DNA from 2 places in the Micromonospora sp. LHW51205 genome. Region 1 is predicted to be linked to the other one. Evidence: riboswitches for the same ligand, from Rfam matches in the RefSeq annotation. Region 1 holds a riboswitch; the other holds the start of a gene.
The links. A riboswitch is a leader RNA that binds a small molecule or an ion and turns the genes downstream of it on or off. The one in region 1 is predicted to bind cyclic di-AMP.

Region 1 (5,895 bases):
CGCGCAGGTCTTCCCGTTCAGCCGCTCCACCACCGGCACCCACGTCGAGCGCGCCGAGGACGTCACCGCCGCGCTGAAGACCGCGTTCGAGGCCACCGGCCGGATCGACCACGTGGTGGTCACCGCCGGCATCCTGGAGAAGGGCGCGCTCGCCGAGATGGACTCCGAGACGATGGACCGTCTCCTGCACGTCAACTTCGTCGGCCCGGTCACCATCGCGCGCCAGTCGCTGCCGTACCTGCAGCAGACCAAGGGCCAGCTGCTGCTCTACACGTCCAGCTCGTACACCCGGGGCCGGGCCCGCTACGCGCTCTACTCGGCCACCAAGGCCGCGCTGGTCAACCTCACCCAGGCGCTCGCCGACGAGTGGGCCGAGTTCGGCGTACGGGTCAACTGCGTCAACCCGGAGCGCACCGCCACCCCGATGCGGACGCGGGCGTTCGGCGAGGAGCCGGAGCACACGCTGCTCTCCTCCGAGGCGGTCGCGCAGGCGTCCCTGGACGTGCTGATCTCCGAACTGACCGGCCAGGTGGTCGACGTGCGCCGGTCCCCCGGCGAGCAGGTCGCCGCCGTACCGGCGCAGCCCGGCGCCGACCGGTCCGAGCTGTCCACCGGCGCCTGAGACCGACGGGACGTGCCAGATGCGTGGTGACCTGGTCCGCAAGTTGCTCGCCCGAGTACTGACCACCGGGCTGGCGGTGCTGGCCTTCCTGGTCGTGGCGCTCACCGGCGCCACCGGCTGGGGCCTGGCCCTGGCCGTCGCGGCGCTCGCCGCCACCGCCTGGGAACGCCGGGTCCGGCCGTCCGCCGACGGCCTGGCCGAGACGGTGCTCGTCGCCGCCGGCATCCTCGTCGGCTACGCCCGGCGCCTCGACGACGGCTTCGACCCGGCCCTCGCCGCCACCGCGCTCGTCCTGCTCGGCCTGGTGCTGCTGGTCGGCCCGCTGCGGCAGGCCGGCGCGCTGGAGATCCGGGCGGCGAACCTTCCGGTACGCACGTGGACGCCGCTGGTCGCCGCCCGGCTCGGTGACGCGCTGCTGGTGCTGCTCGCCGTGGTGGCGCTCGCCGCCGCGCTGGCGCTGCCCGCCTTCACGGCGCTCGCCGCCGCGCTGCTCGTCGGCGCCGGCTGCGGGGCGGTCGCGCTCGACCTCGCCCGGCGCCGGTTCCGGCCGCCCGCCGGCGGGGGCCCGGTCGGCCGCGCGCTGCGCCGCCACCAGCCCGAGTTCGTGCTGCACTTCTCCGCGCCGCCCGGCTCCGAGTACCAGGTCACCATGTGGCTGCCGTACCTGGAACGGATCGGCCGCCCGTTCATGGTGGTGCTGCGCGAGCCGGAGCTCCTGCCGGCCGTCGCCGCCGCCACCCGCGCCCCGGTGGTCCTCTGCCCCACCCTGAAGGCGCTCGACGAGGCGCTGGTGCCCAGCCTGCGCGTCGCCTTCTACGTCAACCACGGCGCGAAGAACGCCCACCTGATCCGGTTCAACCAGCTCACCCACGTGCAGCTGCACCACGGCGACAGCGACAAGGCCCCGAGCGCCAACCCGGTCTCGGCCATCTTCGACAAGATCTTCGTGGCCGGGCAGGCCGCGATCGACAGGTACGCCCGCGCCGGCGTGGAGATCCCCGCCGACAAGTTCGTCGTGGTCGGCCGGCCCCAGGTCGAGGCCATCGAGGTACGCCGGGAGCCGGCCGCCGCCTCGGCGCACCCGACGGTCCTCTACACCCCGACCTGGACCGGGCACCACGCCGACGCCAACTACTGCTCGCTGCCGGTGGCCGAGACGCTGATCCGCCGGCTGATCGACCGCGGGGCGGCGGTGATCCTGCGCGCCCACCCGTACACCGACAAGAACCCGGCCTCGGCCCGCCAGCTCGCCCGGCTCACCGAGCTGCTCGCCGCCGACCGGGCCAAGACCGGCCGCCCGCACCTGTTCGGCGCCGCCGCGGCCCGCGAGCTGACGCTCACCGAGTGCGTCAACCGCGCCGACGCGCTGGTCTCCGACGTCTCCGGCGTCATCTCCGACTGGCTCTACTCCGGCAAGCCGTACGCGGTCACCGACACCGGCGCCGACGGCGAACACTTCGTCGAGCGGTTCCCGCTCGCGGCGTCCGGCTACGTGCTGCGACGCGACATGTCCAACGTGGACCAGGTGATCACCGACCTGCTCGACGCCGACCCGAAGGCCGCGCAGCGCTGGGCGGCGCGCACCCGCTACCTGGGCGACTTCCCCGCCGACGCCTACGCCGAGGCGTTCCTCGCCGCCGCCCGCCGCGAGCTGGAGGCCGACTGGGCGGTCCCGGCGCAGCGCGCCGTCGTGTAGGCCCCGCTCTACAGGTACGCGTCGAGCAGGGCGAGCACGGCGGCCGGGTCCTCGACGTGCGCGTTGTGGCCCAGGCCGGGCAGGGTGGCCACCGGCACGCCCAGCTCCTTGAGCTGCGCGTCGCTCACCATCGGGTCCTGCTCGCCGCGGGCCAGCAGCACCGGCACGCCGGTCGCGGCCAGCTGGGCGGGCAGCCGAGGCTCGCCGACCGCGAACGCGGCCGGGTCCATCGCCAGCCGCCAGCGGCCGTCGACCCGCCGCAGCCCCGCCTCCACCACCGGGTGGTCCGGGGCGAACAGCCCGGCCAGCCCCGAGACGCGCAGGTAGCGGCGGGCCGCCTCGTCCCGGGTGGCGAACCAGGTGACCGGCCGGGCGGCCAGCTCGCTCGCCTTCGCCAGCTCGGCCGGGGACCAGACCGCCTTGATGCCGAGCCCCACCACCGCGTCGACCGGAAGAGCCCGCTGCCGGGCCGCGAGCGCCAGCGCCACCACCCCGCCGAGCGAGTGTCCGAGCAGCACCAGCCGGTCGTGCGGGCCCAGCCGGAGCGGACCGAGCCCGTCTGCGACGCGCTGGGCCAGGGCGTCGAACGAGTAGCCGTCGAGCGGCGGCGACCAGCCGTGGCCGGCCAGGTCGGGGGCGAGCCAGCGCCCGGGCCAGCGGCGCTCCAGCAGCGGCGCCCAGGGCAGCCACACTTCGCCGGTGGCGCCCATGCCGTGCAGGAGAATCAGGTGCCGGTTCCCCGTCGCATCGCCCATTGGCGCAGTCTGCCACCGCCCGCCCCGGACACGCGAGACCGAACCCGCCCCGCCCAAACCGCCCGCCCTCGCCCTCGCCGCCGATCTTGGAGTTGTGGTGCCTCCCATAGCGGGGCGAGCCGGGCATACCAGGCGCCACAAGTCCAAGATCGGCGCGCCGAGAGGGCGGCGGGCGAGGGGCGGGCGGGGACGGGGAAGGCCGGCGCCCCGGGACGGGGTGCCGGCCTTCGCAGGGTGCGGGGCGGTCAGGCGGAGTAGCCGCGGCTGGCGATCCAGTGCGCCAGGTCGATCGTGGTGAGCCAGTACGACGGCAGCGACGGGTCGGCCGAGTCGGCGATCCGGACGGTCCGGCCGTCGTCCTTGTAGCCGATCACCGCGACGTAGTGGCCGCCGGGGAACGAGTGCCAGCCGCCGTTGGTGTCGGTGGCGGTGCCGGCGACGTTCGCGACGACCCCCCGGCCGTTGCTGATCGCCTCGACCACGTCGGCCTGGAGCCGGTCCATCTGGGCCGGGCTGGCCGAGCCGGGAATCATCCGGGTCCGGTACGGGTTGCCCTTGACCTGCTGGTTGAGCACGCGCGTGGTGTCCTCGGCCGAGTTGGTGCCCATCTCGGTGGTGCCGAGCGGGCCGGCGAGGGCGTCCTGGCTGCGCTCGATGCCGGTGGCGCTGAGCGCGTTGCGCACGGCGGCCGGGCCGCAGTAGTAGTAGTTGATCTGCGCCTGGTAGTCGTAGTCCAGCGTCTTGCTCGACGGCGGCTTCGGCGCGGCCTTGGTGACGTCCGGGTCCGCCGCGGCCTTCTTCGCCGACGGGGAGGCGCTGGGCGACTTGCTGGGCTCGGCGCTCGGCGACGCCGGCGGGACGCCGATACGCGCCTCGCTGCGGCTGGCGGGCTCGCCGAGCCGTGCGCCGAGTTCGGCGACCGAGGCGGTGTTCTCCTGCTGGACCGGGGCGTCCTCACCGGCGGCGAGGGCGGTGCCGGCGCCGGCGGCCAGCACGAGCGCCGCGGCCGATCCGGCGATGATCTGGTACGGGCGTTCGGTGGCGATCCGCCGCAGCTGACGCTTCAGGTGGTGCTTCACGAAATCCTCCACGGGGGGCGTGATCGGCACACGCCGGCCCGGCACGTGGAGGGGTTCACACGTGCTGGCAGGCCGGATGGGCCGGGGGAACGGGTACGCCCGCGATGCCGGGCGCCCAGGGGCGGTTTGCCGGTCGCGTCAGGCGAGCGCGGGTACCGCGGAGCCGTGGAGGCGGGGGGACGATCGAGGGGTGGGCACGAGGATGGGACTCCTTCCGTGGCCGCCGACCGGGTTAGCTGACGGATTCGGGCGGGAAGTACGCCCTACCGCGGCAGTGGCCGCGGATTCACCCCGATGGTGCTCATGGTTCCCCGGTTCGTGATGACACGATTAGGCGGGTCGGCGCGGCGTCGCCTTCTGCGATCGGTTACCGCACCGGACGCGCCGACACTACCGGCGGGTACTGCCCCTGCCAAGCGCTCCCACCTGCGTAAACATGATCCCCGGTAACGGATTTCGGAACAGCCGGTTACTCACTTCACTCAATGGGACAAGCGGTGGTGACGGCGCCCGGGAGGCGAAAAGGGGACAGACGGCGAGCGCCTGACCGGCAATGGCGCGGCTCATTGGCCTGTTCTGCGCTCCACGCCCGTTTCGGCGCCGGGGGTGAGCCGGCTCACTACATTCCGGGTAACAATTCGGTCGCCTCAGCCGACCCGGGCCGGACGCCAGCGGGCGTTGCGGACGGACGCGCCGACCGGCAGGGGGATCGTCGCCACGCCGCGGGACACCGGGGCGGGCCGCACCGCCAGGGTGGCCGCGTACGCCTCGGCGGCGAGCGTACGGGCGGCCTCGGCGGCCAGTTCGGCGTCCCGCCACGCCTGCCGCTCCCGCTCGGCGGCGCTCTCCCAGCCGGTCCGGCGCCGGTCCCGTACGGCCCGGGCCAGCACGATCTCCTGCTCGGCCGGGTGCCGGCGCGGGTCCCACCCGTTGCGGCGCGCCAGCACGTCGGCGAGTTGCCGGGCGGACAGGTCGCCGCGCCAGTGCGCCGTCATGGCGGCGTGGTGCAGCCAGCGCTCCCGGGCCGCGTACTCCGCCGGGGTGCGCGGGGTGCGCGGGGCGGCCAGCGGGGCGGCCCCGGCCAGCCGGCGGGCGGCGCTGTCCGCCTCGTCGTACGCGGTCCAGGCGCGTTCCGCCTCGTCCTGCGCGGCCAGCCACCGTTCCCGGCGGCGACGGGCCGTCTGGGCGGCCCCGGCGGCGGCCACCGCCACCTCCTCGGCGTACCGGACGAGGTCGTCGCGGCGCGCGGCGTCCTGGTCCACCGGATCGGCGGCTACCTCGGCGACGCCGTCGCGCTCGGGCCGGGCCACCAGCGCGGCGAGCAGGCCGAACGCGAGCAGCATCAGAAAGGACCAGATGGCGGCGGCCTCGGGGACCGCGGTGAGGAAGTGGTAGAGAGCGGTCTGCGACATGGTCGGCACCTCACGGGAAGAACCTGGCGGGAGAATCCGCACGGCCGGTCGGGGCGCGGCGCGGGGGCGCCGGGCCGGCGAGGGGCGGGTGCGGGATGACGTTCGGTGGGTGCGGTGACGGGCGCGGCCCGTGGGCGGATCAGCGGGCGGGCGGGGCCCGCAGGCCGACCGGCGCGGTGATCCGGCCGGCCGGGACCGGCTGCGGGCCGTTCGGGAGCGTGTCGGTGGCCCGTGCGGCGGGCGCGGGTGCGCCGTCGGGACGGGCCTGCCGCTCGGCGGCGCGGTCGGATTCCGGTCGCGGGGCGGCCGGCGTGCTCACGTACGCCGGGCC
Region 2 (5,895 bases), on a different contig from region 1:
CTGGCGCAGGTGGTCGTGCACGTCCACCAGGTGCTGCCCGGCGGCCTGCCCCCGGGGTGGGTAGACCTGGCCGGCCGGAGGCGGCGGGGCGGTCGGCCGGGTCGACTCGTCCCAGGGGCGGCGCGCGCTCAGACGTACCCCCGGGTCGGGGGTGGGGGTGACCGCCAGCGTGGCCGCGCCGCCGGTGGCGGCTGTGTCGTCGGCGACCGCGCGGGCCCCGCTGCCGGGCGCGGTGCGCTCGGCGGCGACGAGTTCGCGGACCGCCGGCGCGACCTCCTGGGCGAAGATCTGGATCGCGCGCGGCTCGTCGCTGCCGAGGATGAACGTGGTGATGCCGTGCTCCAGCGTGAGCCCGGCCAGCTCCTCCACCCACTGCTCCGGCGGCCCGGCCAGGAAGCCGGCCGACGAGCGCGCGAACGTGCCGGTCACGTTGAGCATGCGGCGGATCTCGGCCGGGTCGCGCCCGGCGGCCTGCGCGCCCTCGTCCACGAGCGCGTTCAGGGCGGGCAGCTCGTCGGGGCCCTTGGGCAGGTAGGACAGGGAGGGCAGCCAGCCGTCCGCGGCGCGGCCGACCAGGCGCAGCATGCGCGGCTTGTACGCGCCGACCCAGATGCCCACCCGATGCGCGGGCGCCGGACCGCGCTTGGCGCCGACCACCCGGTAGTGCTCGCCGTCGACGCGGATCATGCCGCGGCGGTCGGTGTCCCAGACCTCGCGGATCACCCGGATCGCCTCGTCCAGGGCCTCGACCGCCGCGCCGGGGGACAGGCGCCGCCCGCCCGTCGCCTCGATCGCGTCCCAGAACGCACCCGCGCCGAGTCCCATCTCGACCCGGCCGCCGGTGAGCAGGTCCAGGCTGGCCACGCTGCGGGCCAGCACCACCGGCTGGCGCAGCGGCAGGTTGAGCACGTTGCCGGCCAGGCGGATGCGCTCGGTGACGGCGGCCACGTAGGACATCAGCGTCCAGGTGTCCAGGAACCCCGGCTGGTACGGGTGGTCCTGGAACGTGACCAGGTCCAGCCCGACCTGTTCGCAGAGCGTGGCCAGCGCCACCACCTGGTCGGGCTGCCCGGCGGCGGGCGTGATGAAGCCGCCGAAGGTGAGCTCGTGTCCGTGATCGGTCATCCGTCCCGCCCCTCCCGTGATCTTGCTCGGCCCTGCCACGGTAGCTCCACAGGTGGTAGCCCGGCCGGGTGAACACCATCACAAGAAGTGGACGATCGTCGCAAACCGTCCTTAGCGTCGGTTTCGTTCGCATTCGCGGGCACCGCGGGCCGGAAACGCCAAATCCCGCCGCCGGCCCCGGTAACCGAACCTCGTGCGGGAGCGGGGGAACCACACGTTCCACGGTGCATCGTCACCTCGGGGTGAAGCCGCCACCGGCGGCCGGGCTCCTCGGCCCGAACCCGACAGCTCACCTCGTCGGCGTGGAGGAATCCACATGGCAACTGCATACTCGGCCCGAAGCCGCCGTACCGCTCTCGGAGCGGTCCTGGCCGGCGCCGCCGTCGGCGCCGCGAGCCTGTTCGGCCCGGCCGCACCGGCCAGCGCGGGCGTCAACTGGGACGCGGTCGCGCGCTGCGAGTCCGGCGGCAACTGGAAGATCAACACCGGCAACGGCTACTACGGCGGGCTCCAGTTCTCCCGCGCCACCTGGAACGGCTACGGCGGCCAGAAGTACGCCGCCCGCGCCGACCTGGCCAGCCGGTCCGAGCAGATCGCCGTCGCGGAGAAGGTGTTGCGCGGCCAGGGCATCGGCGCGTGGCCGGTCTGCGGCAAGAAGGGCGGCTCGGCGAACGCCGCGGCGACCCGGTCCGAGCGGGCGGCCCCGAAGAAGGCCACCTCGAAGAAGTTCGCCCCGAAGCGGGCCGCCACGCGTAAGGCCGCGCCGGAGCGGGCCGCGACGACTGCGGCGCCGCAGCCGTCGGCCGGGACGTACGTGGTCCGGCGCGGGGACACGCTGTCGGAGATCGCCGTGGCGCAGCGCGTCGACGGTGGCTGGCGTGCCCTGCACGAGCGCAACCGGGCAGTGGTCGGCGACGACCCCGGCCTGATCTTCCCCGGTCAGCGGCTGCGTCTGCGCTGATCTGGTCCGGACGCCCGGCCGGTTCGACCCGGCCGGGCGTCCGGCCGCCCGCGACACGCCGCGCCGCCGGTGTCCGGCCTGCTCGCGGCGCCGGACGCCACCCGTGACGGCCGCTGACCGCGATTCGTCGGAGCCGGTTGCTAGGGTCACGATGATCGGCTCAGACGTGAAGAAAGCGCGGAAATGACCAACGATCCGTTCTCGGCGGCCGCGAGCATCGACGAACTGCTGACCCGCACGCAGCAGGCGCTCACCGCGATGCGCTCCCGGGCCTCGGAGCACGCCGACGGCGAGCCGGGCGACCTGCTGCGCGCCGAGGGCACCGCAGCCGACGGCCGGGTCCGCGCGGTCGCCGTTCAGGGTGGCCGGCTGGATTCCGTGACGATCGACCCGGACTTGGCCGGCGAGCCCCTCGACGTCCTGTGCGGACATGTCACCGCCGCCGCCAACGCCGCGCTGTCCGAGCTGGACGCCCGGGTCAGCGCGTCGGCGCGGGCCGACGCCGACGCGCTCGCCGCCCGGCTCGGCAGCATGGGTGACCAGGCCGAGCTGTTCGGTCGCGCGATGCACGAGGCGGCCGCGCGGATCCACCGCGACCGCGGCACGGCGTCCCAGGCCGGGCGTCCGGCCTGACCCGACCGCACACGGCCCGGCACGACGCGGCGCCGCCCCGGCACGTGGCGGCGGCCACGCGCGACGCGGCACCGCCCGGCACGACGATGCGGCCGGCCGCCGGGAGGACGACGACCGGCCGCGCTACGCCACGGTCAGCTCAGGGTGACCGCGGTGTCGTCGACGACGAAGGACGTCTGCAGTGAGCTGTCCTCCACGCCGCTGAACGAGATGGTCGCCGTGGTGCCTGCGAGCGACGAGATGTCGAAGGACCGCTGCACGTAGCCGGTGGCCTTGTTCAGGTTGGAGTAGGTGGCCAGCGTGGTGCTGCCGGCCTTGACGGTGAGCTTGTCGTACGCGGTGCCGGTGGTCGTCTCCGCGCTGTCGATGTGCAGCCAGAAGCTGAACGTCGCGCGGCATCCGGCCGGGATCGTCACCGACTGACTGAGCGTGTCGGTGTGCGACGAGCCGTACCCGTCCAGCCACGCCTTGTACGAGCCGCCGTGGGCGGCCTGGCCGCTGTCGGTGGTGATGACGCCGGACGAGGCGGTCCAGCTCACGTTGCCCGACTCGAAGCCGGGGTTGGCGAGCTTGTTGCCGGAGCAGCCGCCCGACGGCGGGGTGGTGGTGGCGGTCGGCGTGGGCGTCGGGGTGCCGCCGGCGCAGGTCGGCTCACCCGACTGGGCCGGCACGCTGACCGCCGCCCAGGCCGCCTTGACCGCGTTGAACTCGGTGCAGCTGCTCGGGTAGAGGTTCTTCGCCGCCTGCAACGTCCAGACGCGGTACTTCAGGTAGGACGAGGACGACGTCTTCAGCAGCATGGCGTTGTACATGATCTTGATGGCCTTCTGGATGCCCAGTCCGCTCACGCTGCTGCTGTTGCAGGTCGAGCTGGACGGCTGCCCGTTGGTCGGGCTGCTGCCGTTGGCCAGCAGGTAGAACCAGTGGTTGCCGGGCCCGGCCGCGGCGTGCACCTCGGTCGACGGGATGCTGCTGGAGTAGCAGTTCGGGTCGCCGAGCGCCGACGGGTTGTACATGTTGCGGATCGGGCCGGAGCCGACCAGGTTGATCTTCTCGCCGACCAGGAAGTCCGGCGCGTCGTAGCTGGACGGCTCGTTGGCGAACCACTCGGTGGCCGCGCCGAACGTGTCCGCCACGAACTCCTGCGTGCCGCCGCCGGAGATGCCGCCGGGGGTGTTGTCGTCGATGCCGTGGCCGATCTCGTGCGCCACCACGTCCAGCGAGCCGATCCACTGACCGGCGGTGTTCTTGCCGATCTGCACCTGGCTGCCGTCGTAGTAGGCGTTCTGGTCGTTGAGGCCCACCCGGATCGGCCAGTAGCCGCCGTTGCCGTTGGCGCCGTTGCGGCCCAGCCACTGGGCGAGCATCTTGTGCTCGGTCTGCGCGGAGAACAGCGCGTCCACGCAGCCGGTCTCCTTGTTCGTGGCGGTGCCGTTGCCCCACACGTCGTCGGAGCCGCTGAACGTGGTGTTGTTCGCCGCGTCCTGGCAGCTCAGGTTCGTGACGGTCGGGTCCTTCATGGTGTACGTGGAGCCCGACTGGGTGGTGTTGAGCGTGAGCGGGCTGGGCCCGTTCCAGGCGCCGGTGCCGGTGCCGCGTACCACGTGCTCCTGCTTGCGCAGGACCGCGCCGGTACGGGCGTCGACGTCGACGGTGAGCCGGCTCGGGCCGTCCGCGCTGGTGCCACGTACCGTGGTCTCCCAGGCCAGCGCCGGTGCGGCGCCGAGCGTGTAGACGACGAGCGTGGTGCCCTCGACGGCGCTGACGGTCTTGAGCTGGGCGCGCGCCGTGGCCGCGGCGGCGGCCTGGGTCAGCGCGGGCGTGGTGGCGAGGGCGCCGATCGGCCGCTGCTGGGCGACCGAGGCGTACTTGAGGTTGCCGGCGGAGTCGGTGGCCAGCACGAAGTCGCCGCCGACCACGGGCAGGCCCTTGTAGGTGCGCTCGTACGGCACGTACTGGGTGCCCTCGGAGGAGATGACCGGCTTCTGGACGAACGCGTCGTCGGAACCGGCCTGGAGGTAGGCGGGGCGGTTCGCGACCAGCGCGCGGGTCGAGTCGGCGGCGGCCGCTCGGGCCTGGGCCGGGTTGGGGGCGGCGGGCCCGGGTGGCGCGGCCTGCACGGCCGCGGCGGTGCCGGCGGCGATGACGCCGGCCGCCGCCGCGCCGGTGAGCGCGGCGAGGCGAGGTGAGAGTTTCACGGAGGTTTGCTCCTGTTCTACAGGCGCGCCGCACGAGCCCGGTGGGGACGGGCGGCGCGGTGGTGCGAGGCAGGGTGACGGCCGGTCACCGGAGCTGCCGGCGTGGCTCCGGGTCGACAGATCGACCGTCGCGATTCGCCGGGGGTCGGCGGTTCGCTGGTGCACAATCACACGCCGCGCGACCCGTGAGCAATGGGTGACCTGGGCAACGGCTGGCAGTCGGGCGTGTCGCCGCGCGCGTCGTCCCAGGCAACCATGATCTTCAATAGGCCCTGATCAGGGCGAACATTGCCGACAGTGGATGGGGGCCCGTGCAAATTGCGGACGTTGCCTATGTGCGCGAATGGCGCACATAGACGCGAGGACGCCGCCGCACGCGGGCCGCCACCGCGCGGCCGGGCACGTCAGCGCGGGCCGCGGGTCCGCGTCGGCGTGATCGTGGGCGGCGGTGGCAGCGTGGGCGTCAGCGTGGGCCGCGACGTCGGCCGCCCGGTCGGCTCCGGGCTCGGGCTGGGGCTCGACGGGGTCGGGCTCGGGCTCGGGGAGTCCGACGGTGTGGGCGCGGCGGTCGACGGCGGCGGCGCCGACGCGGTCGGCTCCGGGGTGTCGCCGGGAAACTTCGGCTCACCGAAGCGGTACTTGCCCGGGTCGAGCTTCATCGCCTCGGTGGCCTTTGTCATGAACTGCCGCCAGATCGGCGCGGCACCGGTCGAGCCGTACACGTCGTAGCTGCCGTCGCTGGTCCGCAGCGGCTTGCCGTCGGTGGTGCCCAGCCACACGGCCGAGGCCAGCGCGCCGGTCCAGCCCACCATCCAGGTGTGCACGTTCTGCGTGGTGCTCTTCCCGGCCTGCCAGGTGCCGGTCTTGCCGGCGGAGTCCCAGCCGTTGTCCAGCTTGGCCGCCCGGACCCGGCGCAGCGTCCAGTCCATCTGGTCGACGGCCTCCCGGTCCAGCCCGAGGTCGGTGGTGCGCAGCTGC

Region 2: another riboswitch for cyclic di-AMP. It lies ahead of DQE82_RS12695 (transglycosylase family protein); the one in region 1 lies ahead of DQE82_RS17440 (C39 family peptidase).

What each region holds. Positions count from the first base shown of each region.
Region 1 covers NZ_QMEZ01000004.1:314,700-320,594, forward strand. Annotated here, with positions in the region: gene DQE82_RS17425 (bifunctional cytidylyltransferase/SDR family oxidoreductase) at 1-622, shown strand, start outside; gene DQE82_RS17430 (CDP-glycerol glycerophosphotransferase family protein) at 642-2,318, shown strand; gene DQE82_RS17435 (alpha/beta fold hydrolase) at 2,327-3,073, opposite strand; gene DQE82_RS17440 (C39 family peptidase) at 3,319-4,152, opposite strand; cyclic di-AMP (ydaO/yuaA leader) riboswitch at 4,359-4,499, opposite strand; gene DQE82_RS17445 (hypothetical protein) at 4,800-5,564, opposite strand; gene DQE82_RS17450 (hypothetical protein) at 5,704-5,895, opposite strand, start outside.
Region 2 covers NZ_QMEZ01000003.1:80,017-85,911, reverse strand. Annotated here, with positions in the region: gene DQE82_RS12700 (LLM class flavin-dependent oxidoreductase) at 1-1,125, opposite strand, end outside; cyclic di-AMP (ydaO/yuaA leader) riboswitch at 1,298-1,443, shown strand; gene DQE82_RS12695 (transglycosylase family protein) at 1,442-2,086, shown strand; gene DQE82_RS12690 (YbaB/EbfC family nucleoid-associated protein) at 2,270-2,719, shown strand; gene DQE82_RS12685 (M4 family metallopeptidase) at 2,854-4,917, opposite strand; gene DQE82_RS12680 (transglycosylase domain-containing protein) at 5,322-5,895, opposite strand, start outside.